Regions from separate parts of the Paraglaciecola sp. QJM3NY_14 genome, predicted to be linked through region 3. Evidence: predicted binding sites of a transcription regulator. Region 3 holds the regulator's gene; each other region holds the start of a gene.
The links. The regulator sigma-54, encoded in region 3, starts transcription at its own class of promoters, with help from an activator protein. The targets are predictions, from matches to a motif close to GTTGGCACGNNNNTNGNNT.
Positions count from the first base shown of each region.

Region 1: flhA (flagellar biosynthesis protein FlhA) is a predicted target of sigma-54. The motif match lies at 1,952-1,970, and genes of this name have one in related genera.
Region 2: AC0VYA_RS20995 (BON domain-containing protein) is a predicted target of sigma-54. The motif match lies at 2,150-2,168, and genes of this name have one in related genera.
Region 4: AC0VYA_RS17550 (formate/nitrite transporter family protein) is a predicted target of sigma-54. The motif match lies at 2,670-2,688, and genes of this name have one in related genera.

Region 1 is NZ_CM149664.1:3,595,866-3,600,389, reverse strand. It holds gene fliR (flagellar biosynthetic protein FliR) at 1-753, shown strand, start outside; gene flhB (flagellar biosynthesis protein FlhB) at 766-1,890, shown strand; gene flhA (flagellar biosynthesis protein FlhA) at 2,012-4,114, shown strand; gene flhF (flagellar biosynthesis protein FlhF) at 4,149-4,524, shown strand, end outside.
Region 2 is NZ_CM149664.1:4,899,709-4,904,232, forward strand. It holds gene AC0VYA_RS20985 (hypothetical protein) at 1-99, shown strand, start outside; gene AC0VYA_RS20990 (transposase) at 142-1,125, shown strand; gene AC0VYA_RS20995 (BON domain-containing protein) at 1,551-2,117, opposite strand; gene dkgB (2,5-didehydrogluconate reductase DkgB) at 2,488-3,309, opposite strand; gene AC0VYA_RS21005 (DUF2254 domain-containing protein) at 3,532-4,524, opposite strand, start outside.
Region 3 is NZ_CM149664.1:665,493-670,016, reverse strand. It holds gene rapZ (RNase adapter RapZ) at 1-347, opposite strand, end outside; gene ptsN (PTS IIA-like nitrogen regulatory protein PtsN) at 350-793, opposite strand; gene hpf (ribosome hibernation promoting factor) at 809-1,096, opposite strand; gene AC0VYA_RS02915 (RNA polymerase factor sigma-54) at 1,122-2,615, opposite strand; gene lptB (LPS export ABC transporter ATP-binding protein) at 2,738-3,463, opposite strand; gene lptA (lipopolysaccharide transport periplasmic protein LptA) at 3,463-3,984, opposite strand; gene lptC (LPS export ABC transporter periplasmic protein LptC) at 4,025-4,524, opposite strand, start outside.
Region 4 is NZ_CM149664.1:4,097,871-4,102,394, forward strand. It holds gene AC0VYA_RS17545 (bifunctional protein-serine/threonine kinase/phosphatase) at 1-1,627, opposite strand, end outside; gene AC0VYA_RS17550 (formate/nitrite transporter family protein) at 1,614-2,480, opposite strand; tRNA gene AC0VYA_RS17555 (tRNA-Gly) at 3,136-3,210, opposite strand; tRNA gene AC0VYA_RS17560 (tRNA-Gly) at 3,356-3,430, opposite strand; gene orn (oligoribonuclease) at 3,604-4,149, opposite strand; gene rsgA (small ribosomal subunit biogenesis GTPase RsgA) at 4,262-4,524, shown strand, end outside.

The DNA.
Region 1 (4,524 bases), 2.2 Mb from region 3:
CAGTTCATGGGTGACATGTTACTGCCATTCATGCGTATATCGGGCATGTTGGCGACCATGGTTGGCTTGAGTGCGAAAACAGTTCCAACTACTGTACGCGCTTTATTGACGCTGTTTATTACTTTCATTATTTTGCCTGTTATACCACCTGTGCCGGTTGTAGAAATACTCTCAGTAAGTACTTTCGTGTTGGTGATCCAGCAACTTATTATCGGTATTTCCTTGGGGTTTATTTCAACCATGGTGCTGAATACCTTTGTATTGGCAGGGCAAGTCGTGGCGATGCAAACAGGGCTTGGATTTGCTTCCATCGTCGACCCAGTCAATGGCATCAATGTACCCGCGGTAGGTCAGTTCTACTTAATTCTAGCGACTCTGCTCTTTTGGGCACTAGATGGCCATTTAGCCATGATCCGTATGGTGGTGATGAGCTTTACTGCATTTCCAGTAGGAGAAGCGTGGCTTCAGCCAGAGCAATTTAAAGAAATCGCCCATTGGGCTGGTTGGATGTTTATTTCCGCCGTGACCTTGTCTTTAGCGCCGATTGTATCTTTATTGATTGTTAACTTGGCGTTCGGTGTTATGACCAAGGCGGCGCCGCAATTGAACATTTTTAGTCTGGGTTTCAGTATCGCGCAAATCATGGGGTTGGTGATTATCTGGATCACCATGGATAATTTCACTTACCACTTTGAAGTACAGTGGGATAGAGCTCAGCAAATGATGTGTCAACTTGTTAGAGTTTGTCCTTAAAGGAGGCGGTTTATGTCTGACGCTAATGAAAAAACAGAAGACCCCACATCCAAAAAGATCACCGACTCCAGAAAAAAGGGCCAAGTCGCGCGATCCAAAGAACTCTCGACGGCCCTTGTTTTAGTCTTTAGCGCTGCTGCGTTCATCATGATGGGAGGGCAAATTGCCAAGGCGATTTACCTAGTTACTCAGCGCACATTTACTCTATCGCGTGATGAAACCTATGACTTTACGCATATGTTTCAAGCATGGGGCTCAGCGATCGAAACAGTCGCTACGCCCGTTATGCTGTACATGGTCATCATTACCGCAGCGGGCATTTACGGCAATATTGCGCTTGGTGGCTACAATTTCACCTGGCAGGGTGCGGCACCTAAAGCCAATAAGCTCAATCCGCTCGCTGGCTTTAAGCGTATGTTTGGTATGAATGGGTTAGTTGAATTGCTTAAAGCGATAGCCAAAGTGATAGTGGTGATGGGCATGGCTTATGTCGCTATGTTGGTATTTAAGGATGAAGCTTTACACCTTGATTTAGAGCTGTATCCACAAAACTTATTTCATGCGATGGACTTAATATCATGGGCATTTCTCATGATGTGCTGCGCACTTATTCCTATCGCGGCGTTTGATGTGCCGTATCAAAGTTACAAGCACAACAAAGAAATGAAAATGTCGAAACAGGAAGTGAAAGACGAAAACAAAAACGCTGAAGGTGACCCACAGGTTAAAAACCGTATTCGTCGATTACAATTTCAAGCTGCTGCAAACCGTATGATGCAAGAAGTACCTACGGCCGATGTGGTGGTAACGAACCCGACGCATTATTCCATCGCCTTGAAATATGACCAACAAGGCACCCGAGCACCCGTGCTCGTTGCCAAAGGGGTCGATGAAATGGCGATGCATATACGTAAAATAGCCGACGCACATGAAGTGCCTATTGTCGCATCGCCCATGTTGGCTCGAGCAATTTATTACTCTACTGAAGTGGAGTCTGAGATCCCGGCTAAGCTATTCATGGCCGTGGCGCAAATTTTGGCTTATGTCTTTCAACTAAAAGCCTACAAAAATGGCAAGGGAAAACGTCCTAAGTCAGTACCCACAAACCTTCCTATCCCTTACGAATTGAGGCGCTAAAGTCTCACCAGCCTGCGGTTAGACTAAAGATTAATGCATGGCGTAGGGGTGTTTTACCTCATTTGGCGCGGTAGTTGCTTTATGAAGTAAAACGTCCGTCAGGTGTCAAAAAATACGCGCTATGCAACTAACAGCTTATCTTAATCGTTTCGACAAAAATCAATTTCAGTCTGTTATGTCTGGACTTGGTGCGCCTCTTGTATTGTTGGCCATCATGGGAATGGTTATTTTACCCATGCCAGCGTTTCTTCTCGACGTGCTGTTTAGCTTTAATATTGCTTTATCACTGGTCATTATCTTAGTGTCTGTTTTCACTAAGAAGCCCGTCGACTTCGGAATTTTCCCACTCGTTCTGCTAATTGCCACTGTACTGCGCTTAGCCTTGAATGTGGCATCAACACGGATTGTTTTGCTGGAAGGGCACGAAGGCGGTGATGCGGCGGGGAAAGTGATCCAAGCATTTGGCGAAGTGGTTATTGGTGGTAACTACGCTGTGGGTATTGTGGTATTTGCCATTCTGTTGATTATTAACTTTAAAGTGGTGACCGCAGGTGCTGGACGTATCTCAGAAGTGAGCGCACGCTTTACGTTAGATGCAATGCCAGGTAAGCAAATGGCCATTGATGCAGATTTAAACGCAGGTTTTATCGACCAAGATGAAGCCCGTAAACGCCGGTTTGAAGTGACCAGTGAAGCCGACTTCTATGGCTCAATGGACGGTGCGTCTAAATTCGTAAAAGGGGATGCGGTTGCAGGGTTATTCATTATGTTGATCAACATAGTGGGCGGTTTATTCATTGGCATTTTTCAACACGACTTAGCCTTCGGGCAGGCCGTCGAGATTTATACATTGCTAACCATAGGTGATGGCCTAGTTGCACAAATTCCTTCGTTATTGTTGTCTGTAGCGACAGCGATAATCGTCACTCGTGAAAACGACTCCCAAGAAATGGGACAAGAACTCACTCGTCAATTAGGTAATCGCCAAGCGTTATACATCACCAGTGGTATTTTGTTTGTCATGGGTATAGTGCCGGGCATGCCGCATGTGGCTTTCTTGGGGTTTAGTGCGTTAGTGGGCGGATATGCTTATTACCAGCACTGGAGCGAAAAGAAATTGGCCTCACAGCCGGAAGTATTGGCGCCTGAAAAAGAACGTGGCACACCAAAACCTGCTGAAATTAAAGAACTAGGTTGGGATGACGTACAACACGTTGACACCATTGGTTTAGAAGTAGGTTACCGCTTGATCCCGCTGGTAGATAAATCACAAGGCGGCGAGTTATTGACACGTATTAAAGGGGTTCGTAAGAAATTGTCTCAAGAGCTTGGCTTTCTTATTCCCCCAGTTCATATTCGCGATAATTTAGATTTAAGTCCTAACAATTACACCATATCCATGTTGGGGGTCTCTGTTGGCGAAGCCGAAATCAGCCACGACGACGAACTGGCGATTAACCCAGGTCAGGTATTTGGCAAATTAGATGGAACCGTTACAAAAGATCCTGCATTTGGCTTAGATGCCGTTTGGATCCGCTCGAACCAACGTGAGCATGCACAAACGTTAGGTTATACCGTTGTGGATAGCGCCACGGTTGTCGCGACTCACCTAAGTCAACTTCTGACTAATAATGCCTATCAACTACTTGGTCATGAAGAGGTTCAGCAATTGCTGGACATGCTTGCCAAGCAAAGCCCTAAATTAGTCGAAGGTTTAGTGCCTGATATTTTGTCACTTAGTACCGTGGTTAAAGTGCTGCAAACGCTATTGTACGAAGGCGTGCCTATCCGTGATTTACGCACCATTGTACAAACCTTGTGTGAGTATGGACCTAAGAGTCAAGATCCTGATGTATTAGTGTCGGCGCTGCGTATCTCGCTTAAGCGCCTAATTATTCAAGAGATCAACGGCGGACAAGCTGAGTTACCAGTCATAACTTTGGCGCCAGAGTTGGAACAGATGTTGCACCAGTCATTACAAGCCGGTGGAGGAGATGGCGCAGGAATAGAACCTGGTTTAGCTGAACGTTTACAAAAGTCACTAAATGATGCTTCTCAACAGCAAGAATTAGCGGGCGAACCTGCCGTGTTACTTACTTCAGGTATGTTGCGCCCCGTGTTATCAAGGTTCTTGAAACACGCAGTACAAGGTTTGCATGTGTTGTCATATCAAGAAATTCCAGATGACAAACAAATTAAAATAGTCAGTGCGGTGGGTCAATAGTCCGTCACCAGATGCAAGTAGCAAGGGGTAAATTGTGAAAATTAGACGCTTTTATGGCAAAGACATGCGCGAAGCTTTGAAACAAGTCAAAGACGAGTTGGGCGATGACGCAGTCATCATGTCTAATAAAAAGCTAAGCAATGGCGTGGAAATTGTCGCTGCATATGACAAAGAGCCAGCTGCAAGCCCTAAGCGCGCCGAGTCCAGTTTGGCTTCTGCACCGAAGCCCAAAGCAGAATCCACTCCTACCCTCAGTGAAATCATCGGTGACAGCGGACCGGATAGTCTTAGAGCATTGCTTGAAAAACAAATTCAAGCAAAAGAGTCAGCTCATCAAGTGAGTCAGCCTGTTGCGCAGCCTGCAAGGCCTCAAAATGTAACAAGTCAGCCGCAACGCCAAACGCAGGCGC
Region 2 (4,524 bases), 890 kb from region 3:
CAAGACACCCATGATAACAGTAATCAAGACACCCATGAAACAGTAATCAAGACAGTAATCAAGACACCCATGATAAAAATGGTCAATTTTCAGGGCTGAACTACACTTAATTTGTGTTTTATTCTGTCAGGTAGATGGATTATGCCTCAACCTCGAAAAAGCCAAATCAGTTTAATCGATACCCCTTATTACCATTGTGTTTCCCGGTGTGTGCGGCGTTCTTTCTTGTGCGGAGTCGATGCGCATTCTGGGCAAAGTTACGAGCATCGCCGAGGCTGGGTTGAAGCGCGTTTATTGTTTTTGTCTACGGTATTCGCCATCGACATTTGTGCTTATGCGGTTATGAATAATCACACGCACGTGGTGCTTTGTGTAGATAAAGCCTTGGCCGATAACTGGGATAACGATGAAGTGTTGAGGCGCTATCACAAGCTGCACAAAGGCACATTGCTGACTCAGAAGTTCATGAACGGCGATACGCTGAGCCAAGGCGAGCTAATCACCTTTGATGAAACCGTTGAAACCTATCGGCAACGTTTATACGACATAAGCTGGTTTATGCGTGACTTGAATGAATATATTGCTCGCGAAGCCAATAAAGAGGATGGCTGCACTGGTCGTTTCTGGGAGGGTCGATTTAAATCACAAGCACTACTAGATGAGAGTGCAGTATTAGCGTGTATGGCCTATGTAGATTTAAACCCCATTCGTTCAAAAATGGCAAAAACACCCGAAACGTCAAAGCACACCAGTATTAAAAAACGTACTCAGGCGGTTAAAAATAAACGAGAGCAACCGAGTGCTTTAATGCCGTTTGTAGGTAATCCTCATGAAGAAATGCCTCGAGGCATCGCGTATTCGCTAAAAGACTATTGTGAATTGGTAGACACGACAGGCCGCTGCATTCGAGATGATAAGGCCGGTCATATCGATAACACTAACAGCCCTATTCTACAAAGATTAGGCTTAGATGCTGCTCAATGGCTAACCTTAACCACTGAGTTCGAAAAACACTTCTGCTACGCAGCCGGTGCGGAGCAAATGATGAATGCATTTAAACGCCATACCCATCATCAACGTCTGCGAGGAATGACCAAAGCAAAAGAGTTGTTAAGGCGCGCATAAACCTGGCCTGACCAAATTCACACGATACGCAACATCTTGTGCCTCTTGCATGTCCGTAAAAGACTGTTTTTTTCCCTTCTCTATCTTCGCAGTCAAATCTCCCAATAAAGTCCCCAGCCACCCAGGTTAAAAGAGGGAGTGCTTAGCTGTAAGTTAATTCTTGCTAGCCAAAAAAACAAAGACGATTTTGCAAGAATTTAACATGGATGTCCTTGTAAAACTGGCCATTCACGTCCTCAAGTAACCCCATGCTTCGCCGCCACAAGTGCCGCTGTTTAACATGGGTGTCTATATAAAAACTCTAAGCCGCTCAGTTTTTGATTCAAATATTAAGAAAGCTAATTAATATTTGTAGACCATCATAAACTCTAGGCAAAAAAACACCCGCCGAAGCGGGTGTTCTATTTAGCTTTGTAACACTAGTTCTATGCGTTGCCGCCTTGCTCTGTGGTTTTCAGCATATCAACAACGGTTTTTACGTCGTTGGTATTCTCAGCAATCTTGATCGCCAACTGGCGCTCTGCGTCTGTATCAACCGTGCCAGAAAGGGTCACTTCACCCATTTTTGATTCGACTTCAATTTCCAAGCCGCTCACTTCTGATTCAAACATTAAACGGGTTTTTACTACCGTTTCAATTTTCGCATCGTTAAGAGTCTGCATGACTTCGCCGTCTTGCTCTTCATCTAACTCTTGAATAACCGTCAACTGATTATCGACATCGGTTACACCATCAAGTGACATAACGAGCTCTGACGCTAGCGCTTTGTCGACTTCGCGGTCAACTTTACCTGTTAGGGTGACTTTGCCGTTTTTAACATCTGTATTGATGTCAAACGAGTCAAGGTTGCCATTAAGCATTAATGTGGTTTCGGCTTTACCGTCAATCCAAGCGTCGCCCGCTGTATCTTTCCAAGTATTCTCTGCATTCGCAGCTAGAGAGGCTGTACCAAGTGTGGCGGCTACTAATACTGAAATGATTGAATTTTTCATAAATATCTCCTTTTTAAGATTCGAAGTAATTAATGCTAATTCAATGCCAACCAATTAAATCGTTGATTTCAAATAACTTTACTCCATCTCAATCACATTTTCACACCATCACTCGTGAAATTTATTACCAGAGACTTGTAAATAATTCTTTAATAATACTGAGACTTTCTGACCAATTTCACTTGAGGGTTGAAGGTTGAAGGTTGAGTAAGCATTAAAACGTAAAATGGCCCTACTACACACATGAAAACGCCTCTAACTCAAAAGAGGCAGAGGCGTTTTTTATTTTTCGCTGAACGATTAATGATTTACAGGGGCTGGTACAAATCAACCTCAGGTTAAGACTTTCGTGAGCACGTAATAGGTATCTTTACCAGTCTGGTGCGAAATCAGGGTCAACAATACGTTCTTGAGGTTCAATGCCATCGATTTTTTCGATTTCTTCGGCAGTTAACATCATTTGCTTAGCCGTGAGATTGTCACGCATGTGGTTCACATTGGTGGATGAAGGGATCGCCACGATTTTCTTATGACTTAACCACGCTAATGCGACCGCGGATGGTGTTGTATCGTGGGCACTGGCGATGTCATTCAGTATGTCATTTTCCATCACTTTACCCACACCTAAGGGCATGTATGCGGTTACTTGAATGTTGTTGCGTTGGCAGTATGCCACCAGCTCTTTGTTTTGAAAGTTAGGATGTACCTCGATTTGATTGGTCAGAATATGATCTTTACCTAAAATCGACAGGGCTTCATCAAGCTGGCTTTGGGTGAAATTGGACACACCGATATGTCTCGTCAGACCGCGCTCTTTACACGCCTTTAGTTCCTTAAGATATTCTGCCATCGATACCTTGTTGTCCGGTGACGGCCAGTGAATGAGCAGTAAGTCAACATAATCGGTATTGAGCTGAGTCAGACTATTTTGCACGCTCGTTATAAATTTATCGGCACTGAGGTTATCAAACCACACTTTAGTCGTGACGAAGAGCTCACCTCTAGAGATTTTAGAGGCGGAAATAGCATCACCCACTTCAGCTTCATTTTCATAAGCTTGTGCGGTATCAATATGACGGTAACCCACATCAAGCGCGTTCTCTACCGCCAGTTTGGCATCATCCCCTTTAAGGCGGTATGTGCCGAATCCTGGAGTCGGTATTGTTGGCGTAGCGAATGTTGATGAATTCATAAATCAGTCCTTCTGTTGGAGCGCTGACTTTGAGCAAGACAACGCGGTGAACATGTGAACTAACCTATTCGAATACCATGCCAAAAAGTAACCAGTTGATATGTATAGAATAAACAAGAAGGGAAGTGAGATAGAGCAGATTAACGTGAAATATTTTCAACGCTGTTTGCAGCCGTTACTGACTGCCTGTCACTACGCTTTGCTGATCGTTGCAAGACTCTGTTAGCTGCTGTCACTGTCTAGGTGGCGCTTTATATCATCTAGGCGGCGCTTTATATCCAACCAGTCATGCTCAGCTAATTGTGAGCTACTCTGTATTTGTTCAATCATAGCGGCCTGTTGGCGAACGAACTGTTTATGCTCGGGGCTCCGGCTAAAACGCAAAATACTGCTTAAGCCTTCCAGTAAACGAATGGTGACTGCTAGGCTGTCTTTCGAATATTGGCGGATCTGATTAAACGCCGCTTCACCCAACCCAGTGAAAGCCACGGGCTTGCATTGAAGTCGAGTTATGCCTTGGTCGTCCTCGTAGATAGTTGGCGGAAAGGGTTTGTCGGTGAGTGTGCACAACACAGCGCTAAGCTTGTCTACCACGGTTACAGCTGAATACGGGTCGTTAATACCGGGTGATAAGGCGCGAACGGCAATCTCAACCAATTGACGGATTGCAAACTCCACGTCCTGTACTGGGGTGCGATGAGAGCCTAAACGCACCAATTCGGTAATCTTGCTAGGTTGGCAAGAAAGCGTAGCACCATTAAAATAAGCGATGGCGATCACAGAGCCTCGCATTACAAAGTCCCCTGGCATGTAATGTACGCTCAGCGCCATATCACTGTTTTCACTCAAGGCTCGTAGCTGGTCTATGTCCAAGGTTTGTACATATCCGCTGCTCGTCGATCGAATAGCTTGGCTATTAGGGTAAATCTGGTCGAAATCTGGTGCTGTATCGACACGCTGTTCTGCAATCGTATCAGCCTCGTCTGGCTCTTCAATTTTCGGGAATAAGCGTTCAATAATGTCGTTAAGTTCGCGATAGACGTTATCAATGACGTTATCTGCCTGAATTGCGCTAGCTACGTGATGAATGAAATAAATCAACACCCCTACTCCAACGATTGCGAGTAACACGGAGGTGAGAATGCTGATGCCAGGCACGAATTCTTGTTGCTCAAAAGACTTGGTGGCCTGAATAATCAGTAAACAATAAATAAA
Region 3 (4,524 bases):
ATAGCACCAGACAAGGATTTGTTTTGCTTAGACAACGGGTGCAAGCGGCGGGTTTCACTGAAACGCTTAATCAGTACGTCATCGCTGGCATCCAAATACAATATGGTCATTTCCCACGTTGACGGCAAGTAGTCGAGTATTTCCACCAATTCGTTGGGATCTTTGGGTAAATTTCGCACGTCAATGCTGACCGCGACCTGATCGTACTCGTCAGCGACGGTATGGGTCAAAGTAGGCAATAAATTGACGGGGATATTATCAACGCAGTAATAGCCTAAATCTTCCAGTGAACGTAAAACGATGGACTTCCCTGAGCCTGAACGCCCACTGATGATAATAAGCTTCATAATTAACTGAGTACCTGAAATAATTCTTGGTCTGTGGTTGCACTGCGCAAACGATTTAAAATGTCTTTATCAACGAATTTTTTGGCTATCGCCGACAAGGTTTGTAGGTGCTCTTGGGCCTTTTCCTCTGGTACTAAAATAGCAAAGAAGATATCCACTGGCATGTTATCGATGGCGTCATACTGGACCGGAGGTTGGCACGTTACAAGCACGCCTAGGGCGGACTCTAGCCCTTTTATACGGCCATGTGGCAGTGCTATACCACCACCAATGCCCGTACACCCCATTTTCTCGCGCCCCGCTAAACTGGATAAAATGGTCGCTTGGTCTACTTCAACAAGGTGCTCAGATGCCAATTGACTAATAAGCTCTAAAATGCGCTTTTTGCTAGACCCCTGAACTGCGCATACGACGCAGTCAGGGTGAAGAATATTTGATATTTCCATTATTTACCTGATGGGTTAATGGCGTTTAGCTTTTTCTTTATGCTTGATAACTTGCCGATCGAGTTTATCGATTAGGCCATCTATTGCCGCATACATGTCGTTGTGTTCCATGGTGGCAAATACATCTGCCCCATTCAAATGTATTGTCGCTTCCGCTTTTTGGTTGAGCTTTTCTACATTGAGAATGACGTGAACATTGTTGATCTGATCGAAGTGTCGCTCGAGCTTGGTAAATTTAGTATCGACATAATCTTTTAGTGAATCGGTTACATCCACATGGTGACCAGTAATATTAATTTGCATATCGCCTCTTCCTTCTTTAATCAGCCTACAATAGGCTTTTTCGTTGGTTCGACGGGGGTATCATCAGAGATTCCCGGTACTTTGCTATTGTTCGCCGAGCGACCATGATGCCTTGATCGGCCAACAATTGAGCAATCTTGCTGTCACTTAACGGCTTGCTTGGTTTTTCAGCTGCGACCAGCTTTTTAATCAATGCGCGTATCGCCGTTGACGAGCACTCTCCGCCTGTCTCAGTTGCAACATGGCTCGAGAAGAAATATTTCAGCTCAAATATACCTCTAGGGGTATGCATATATTTTTGGGTGGTAACACGAGAAATTGTAGATTCATGCATATCCACCATTTCGGCTACGTCATTTAGTACCATAGGCTTCATCATCTCAGGCCCATGTTCAAAGAAGCCCATTTGCTGCTGTACTATACAGTTTGACACTTTCAATAAGGTATCGTTTCGGCTCTCAACACTTTTAATAAACCATTTGGCTTCTTGCATGTGTGAGCGAATAAATTGACTATCACTGGTGTTTTTCGCGCTACGACTCATTGCAGCATACTGTTGATTAACGTTCAATTTGGGTAGGCTGTCTGGGTTAAGCTCTACTGTCCAACGGCCATTTTTCTTACTCACTGACACATCAGGTATAACGTATTCTGCTTCACCTTTGATCAAGGCGCTGCCTGGACGCGGATTGAGCGTTTTTAGTAAACGCATGACCTCACGCAAATCATCCTCTTTAAGGCGAGATTTACGCATCAAAGTACGGTAATCCTTGCTTGCCAAAAGGTCGGCATAGTCTCCAATCAAGGTCTTCGCTTCTTCTAACCAGGGTGTATCAGGAGCAAACTGACGCAATTGCACTAGCAAGCATTCTTGTGGTGTACGAGAGCCAGACCCAATTGGGTCGAACATTTGAATACGCTTAAGTACGCATTCCACTTCATCGAGCTCTATTTCTTCATCATCCATGCTGGCCAGAACGTCTTCAGCGCTCATGGTTAAATAACCAGACTCATCGATAGAATCAATGATCGCTGTCGCAATCGCGACATCGGTATCACTAAAATGGGTTAAACGCATTTGCCACAGCAAATGATCTTGAATGTTATCTGTGGTTTCGCCTTGAAAGATTTGTTCGTCATCACCGCCGGCACCACTGGATATGCTAGAGGCAGGTGCGGAAGAAGCACTGATGTACTCATCCCAAGTGGTATCCGTAGGTAAGTCTTCTGGGATTTCGTTTTTCTCGAACGCTTCACTTGAGTCTAAGTTGTCACTGCTAGTATCAACTATTTCATTGGTATCTTTAGAAGACGGGTCGAGGGAATTGTCATTTAACGCACTATCGCCGGATTCCTGATCCGTAGGCTCTTCAACTTCCAACAGCGGGTTGGAATCCAAGGCTTCTTGAATTTCTTGCTGTAAATCTAACGTAGACAATTGCAACAAACGAATAGCTTGCTGTAACTGTGGCGTCATAGTGAGTGATTGACTAAATTTTAATTGTAAAGAGGGTTTCATTTACTTCTTTATTCTGTCCGTTGCAAACTAAAAAATATGCTGTGGTTGATTCGATTGACTGTAAATGTCTCACCAAGCGCCTGAGTATAATCTCGATAAAATGAGCGGCTTTTTCAGCTTAACTATAGCCTGAATTGTTCGCCTAGGTATACATCTCTTACACGTTGATCACTTAATACTTCTTCTGCCGTGCCAGAAGCGATGAGTTCACCATGACTAACAATGTAAGCTTTCTCACACACATCGAGTGTCTCTCTTACATTGTGGTCGGTTATCAAAACACCAATACCACGGTCACGTAAATGTTGAATAATTTTTTTAATATCATTAACTGAAATAGGATCAACACCGGCAAACGGCTCATCGAGCAGAATAAATTCTGGATCGGCTGCCAGTGCCCGCGCTATTTCTACCCGGCGGCGTTCACCTCCAGACAAACTCATACCAGCACTGTTACGAATATGATTTATATTGAACTCATCGAGTAATGAATCCGCTTGCTGTTCTCTTTGTTCTGCACTGAGCTCTTTGCGTGTCTGCAAGATAGCCATCAAGTTTTGATGGACTGTCAGTTTTCGAAAAATAGAGGCTTCTTGGGGTAAGTAACCAATCCCTAAACGAGCGCGCATGTGCATGGGCTGTAGGGTAAGATCTTGCTGATCAATACTGATTTCTCCCTTATCTAAGGGAACCAAACCGACAATCATATAAAACGTGGTTGTTTTACCTGCACCGTTTGGACCAAGTAAACCGACAATTTGGCCAGTGGACACTTCTAGACTGACATCACGCACAACTTGACGTGATTTATAGGATTTAGCCAAATGCGAGGCTTTTAACGTCGCCATTATGGAGTTTCATCCTGTTTTGGTTTGACTTCAGCATCACTGGACTTTTTCGCGTCAGTTTGCTTTTTACTGCTCGCTGATTTCTTGGCTGGTTGAAAAATAGTCGTGACTCGGCCGCTATTTTCACTCTCGCTCTCTCCTTGCGCGACAATTTGTTCAAGTTCCATGTTAAACACTATCGACTCACCCTTTACACTGCTATTGTTCTGCTTCAGCTGTGCATTGCCTTCTAAGGTTAGTGTGCGTAAATCTCTGCGATATTCAATGCGATTGGCTGATGCCTCAATACTGCCCCCTTGCTCTTGTTGTTGAGAGTATTTAGCCGGGCTACCCGTCGCGATGAAAACTTCGTTACCTTCGCCTTTACTCGCGTCGACTTCTACTTCATCGGCATACACATTCAAACTACCTTGATTGATGTGCACGTCTTCTCGAAAGATAGATTTTTTAGTTTTACCGTCCCCGAACTGAAACTTCGAGTCCACTTTTATCGCTTGCGTGAAATCTTCTTTGCCAGCCATGCTTAATGGGGAAAATGCTAATGTTGCTAAGGCAACTAAGCTAAGGCTGAGGTTGATAAATGGTTTGCACATGATCAAGTAGCTCATATTGTTGGGTCGTTAAATTGGCTTTAAAACCGTTACTGTTGATGACATAGTGCTGGCCAAATATTTTTACTGGTTGGTCAGACACCATGGTTTTATCGATCAAGTTTATCTCGATGAAGTCCGTGCGAATGCTACGAGCAAATCCTTGCTCATCTTGATTACGTATCTCGACATTATTCTCTAATTGGATCCGATTGTCTTCATACAAAGTACCGTCTTTGGCTGATACCTGCCAAGGCGCAGTCTGTGACGCAACAAATATCGTGTATTGAGGCTCTTTGAATAAAGTAAAACCGAGCAAATCAAAGTGTTCCATTTTAGTAGCAAAGACCTGATGGCTCAAACGGCCGTCTTTATCAAATAGAGTGCTTAGCATTTCACTTGCTTGGTAGTTTGGTTGCCAAGCAGATTCGGTTTCAGTTTGCGGTATCAAGTCCTCATCAGCTAGCCAGT
Region 4 (4,524 bases), 1.7 Mb from region 3:
AATCGGCATTGGGGCGACGTAAGTCGTGTATAAACTCTGAAAGCTCGGCATACCGCTTGAAAGGGTCCACTTTTAACGCTTTAGCGAGCGTTGCATCCAACCACGCCGGTACCGGGCTGTTTTCGTCACGCACAGACTGATAAATAAGGCGGTTTTGCTGTGCTCGGGTACGAGTTTTGGCGACATGAGTAGCATAAGGAAAGCGCCCACTTAACATGTGATACGCCAATACTGCCAACGAAAAAATATCTGAACGTGATGTCCCTACGTCACCCAAAAAATATTCAGGCGCCATGTAAAGTGCGGTGCCAAGTAGTTCACTGTTACCACAACCTTGACCGACTTCTTGCAAGCCTGCGACGGTGGTTGAGCCAAAGTCGATAATTTTCACCGTGCCTTTTCTGTCGATCATGATATTTTCAGGTCGAATATCTTGATGCAGCATGTCCAGACGATGAAATGCCTGTAGCCCTTTGGCCACCTGCTCAATAATGCCTCTCACGACTTCTAAATCAGGTTTAGGGTTGTCCGTTAACCACTGGCTCAGAGACTGACCCTCAACATATTCAGCGACGCAGTAAATATACTGCTTGGGGTGTTCTGCAGGAGGTACGTGCAACACATGTGCGTTATGAATACGCCTGCCTATCCACTCTTCAAGGCAAAAGCGTTCTAAGTACTCATCGCTATCGGACAAATCGACAGAGGGTGTTTTTAAGACCCACTGCTTATGCGTTCTCTCGTCTTCAACTAAATACACGTGACTACGAGCAGACACATGCAATAAACGCACTACTCTATAGCCATCCAACTGCTCACCGACATGTAGTACAGGCGGTAAGGGCAAGGCGAGCATGCCTTCGGTTATTGGCTTGTCTTGGGTTTGGCTTAATTCACTAATATAGGCGAGCTGCAAAGAAAGGTTGTCGTCACTGCCCTTATCGAGCGCGGTTTGAACCAGAGCGCCTGCTAACGCATTAATTGACTCTGGATCAGTTAGCGTTTGAATTGATGCAAGAGAGGCTAATAAATCTTGTGGGGGAAGAAACTCATGCACCCCGTCAGTACAGAGAATGAATACATCTTCTTGGCAAAGTGCCACACTCGTATAATCGATGTCTAACTGGCTATGCATGCCCAGTGCTCGACTCAAATAGCTTTGCCCTTGAGCAGCATACTGGCGGTGGTCATTCGACAGTTGTTCCAGCACACCGTTACGTAATAAGTAGACGCGGGCATCCCCCACGTGAAAAATGTGCGCCGTACGCTCTTTAAAGATGATGGCACTGAAGGTGCAAACATAGCCCTTCTCTATATCGTAGCGAAATTCGCTTTGCTTGGTGTAACCGTGCAGCCAAGCGTTAATCGATTGCAAGACCCGCTTAGCAGACGTTTCAACAGACCAAGCTTCAGAGGTTGCATAGTAGTCTTGTAAAAAACTGTTCACTGCGGCTTTACTCGCCACTTGACTAACGCTGCTGCTACCGATGCCATCGGCCATGGCTAATACTTGGCCTTTTAATCGACCTTGGGCATCGTTCGCACTGTGACTACCACAGTAATCTTGATTAACAGATTTAAGGCCAGCAATAGACTGCTGGCCGACTGTTAACTTAGCGAGATGCATGCTCAGCGACTGAGCTTGCAGCTACGTCAGAGCGTTTGCTATAAGGCAAATCACGTTTTTTACCGGTACGCACGTGCGTGCTATACAAGGTTAATCCAGTAAAGGCTAAACCACCGACTAAGTTACCAAGGGCCGTTGGAATTTCATTCCATACTAGGTAATCCATCACCGAGAAATCGCCACCTAAGATGATGCTGAAAGGGAATAAGAACATGTTAACCACGGAATGCTCAAAGCCCATAAAGAAGAACAAGAAGATAGGCATCCACATGGCGATAACTTTACCGCTTACGTGAGTTGAGATCATTGCACCCACCACGCCTAATGACACCATCCAGTTACACAGCATACCGCGAATGAAAATAGTGAACCAACCAGCAGTACCAAACTCAGCGTAACCTAAGGTACGCGCTTCGCCGATTGATGCGACTTTCTTACCAATAGCACCTGGGTCAGTGTTAAAACCATACGTAAAAATAAACGCCATCATGATAGCAACGGTTAACGCACCGCAGAAATTACCGATAAAGACTAATCCCCAGTTGCGCAATACACCTTGAATGGTGACGCCGGGCCGTTTATCGAGCAGTGCCAATGGCGTCAAGACAAATACACCTGTTAGTAAGTCAAAGCCCATAAGATAAAGCATACAAAAACCCACCGGGAACAAGATTGCACCGATCAAAAACACCCCTGTTTGTACCGCGATAGTGATGGCAAATACTGCTGCCAATGCCAATATAGCGCCTGCCATGTAAGCACGAATGAGGGTATCTCGTGTTGACATGAATATCTTTGCTTCCCCTGCGTCTACCATTTTGGTGGCAAACTCTGATGGTAATAAATAAGCCATTTTGAACCCCGTTTAAGTGTATGTGTTTAGCCAGTGATTAAAATGGTTCGGGTATTTCGTTAATTTTGACCTTTCAAACAAACAAAAAAAAACGGCGTCAGTCTTTCCACTAAAAAGTAGAAACACTAGACGCCGTCGTCAGAATTAATTTGTTTGAGAGGGCAAAATCACCCGAACTCGCTAAGCTCTTTACAAATCTTATGCCAAAATAATAAATACAATACTTTCAGTGATTTATCTCGTCTACCTTAAACCTAGATGATTCACTATGGTGCACAAATAACGCGCATGAGACAGCCAGCGCTACATTTTGGCGCACTACATTTTGACGGACTTTGTTTTGGAGTACAGATTATTGACGCGCTATTTATGTGTGCACAGGTTTTCAGTGAAATTGATAATATACAGAGCACAAAAAAGGCCCTGGAGGAATCTTAGGTTTGAATAACCGCGTTGCGGTCGACGCTCGATCGTGGCCTCAACTTTGGAAAGGTTAAGCTATGCAGAACGTTGAGATATTTCTTGAAATTGAAGCGATAACCGCGTTACGGGAAACGAGACTCATATCAGCTAACCGCTTTGCGGTCGACGCTCGATCGTGACCTCAACCTTGGAAAGGTTAAGCCATACAGAACGTTGAGATATTTCTTAAATTTGGAGCGGGAAACGAGATTCGAACTCGCGACCCCAACCTTGGCAAGGTTGTGCTCTACCACTGAGCTATTCCCGCATACTGATGTTGTGCTTGGTATGTATTTTTGACTTTATCACTTACAAATTTGGAGCGCTAACCGCGTTACGGCAACCGCGTAGTCGTGACCCTTGGGGTCGCATACTAAGTAACAATTGTCCGTTACTTCTAACACGTTCAAATTTGGAGCGGGAAACGAGATTCGAACTCGCGACCCCAACCTTGGCAAGGTTGTGCTCTACCACTGAGCTATTCCCGCATCGCATCATGATTTGTGACAAAATCATCCGCTGTCATCAACAGCGGGTGCGCATTTTACAAAAACTAGCGTGGGACGCAAGCCCTAAATTGCATTTATACGAAATTGTTTAGCTTGAGTGCTCAGTTTATCGGCATTACGCTGAAGAAAAGCGCAAAGCGGGTATTTTCACTTTAAATATTGAATATGTGTTGACGATAAAACACGAGCTCTGCAATCGACTCGCGAATGTCATCTAGTGCTAAATGCACGCCTTTCTTGCTGAAACCTTCTAGTACTTCTGGTTTCCAGCGCTTAACTAATTCTTTTAGGGTGCTTACATCAATATTGCGATAGTGGAAGTAGTCTTCAAGCTCCGGCATATACTTCACCATAAAGCGGCGGTCTTGACCTATGGTATTACCGCATAATGGCGAAGCCCCCTTAGGCACGTATTTTTCGAGAAAGCGGATGGTCTCGGCCACTGCGGTCTGCTCGTCTACCGTACTTTTACGGCAGCGCTCGGTTAATCCCGATTTGCCGTGGGTGTCGATACACCATTGGTTCATGTTGTTGAGCACGTCGTCAGATTGGTGGATCGCAAGTACCGGCCCTTCAGCCAATATATTTAAGTTGGCGTCCGTCACGATAGTGGCTATTTCCAGCACCACATCTACTTCAGGATGCAATCCCGTCATTTCCATATCAATCCAAACAAGGTTTTGTGCATCCACCGCCATGGTTTCTCCTAAAATCGCGCTAAATTAAGTTGTTGTACGGAATTGCTATAATTCCGATCGAGCTAACGTTACCATAATACTAGATATTAGAAGCAAATGCAGATATTCACCTGTGGCGAAAAAACCAAAACTTACCCATAAACAACGTCGACAAGTCTCACATAATCGCACAAAGCGGTTAGCTGAGCCGGCAACCACCCCCACCGACGATCAATTAGAAGATCAGCAATCCGGTCGAGTGACCGGCCGTTTCGGTAAGCATGCCGACGTGGAAGACAAGGACGGCAATATTCATCGCTGTCACATCCGCCGCACCGTGCTAAGTGTAGTGTGTGGCGACGATGTGCTATTTCGCCCAGGCAAAGACGGCACTGA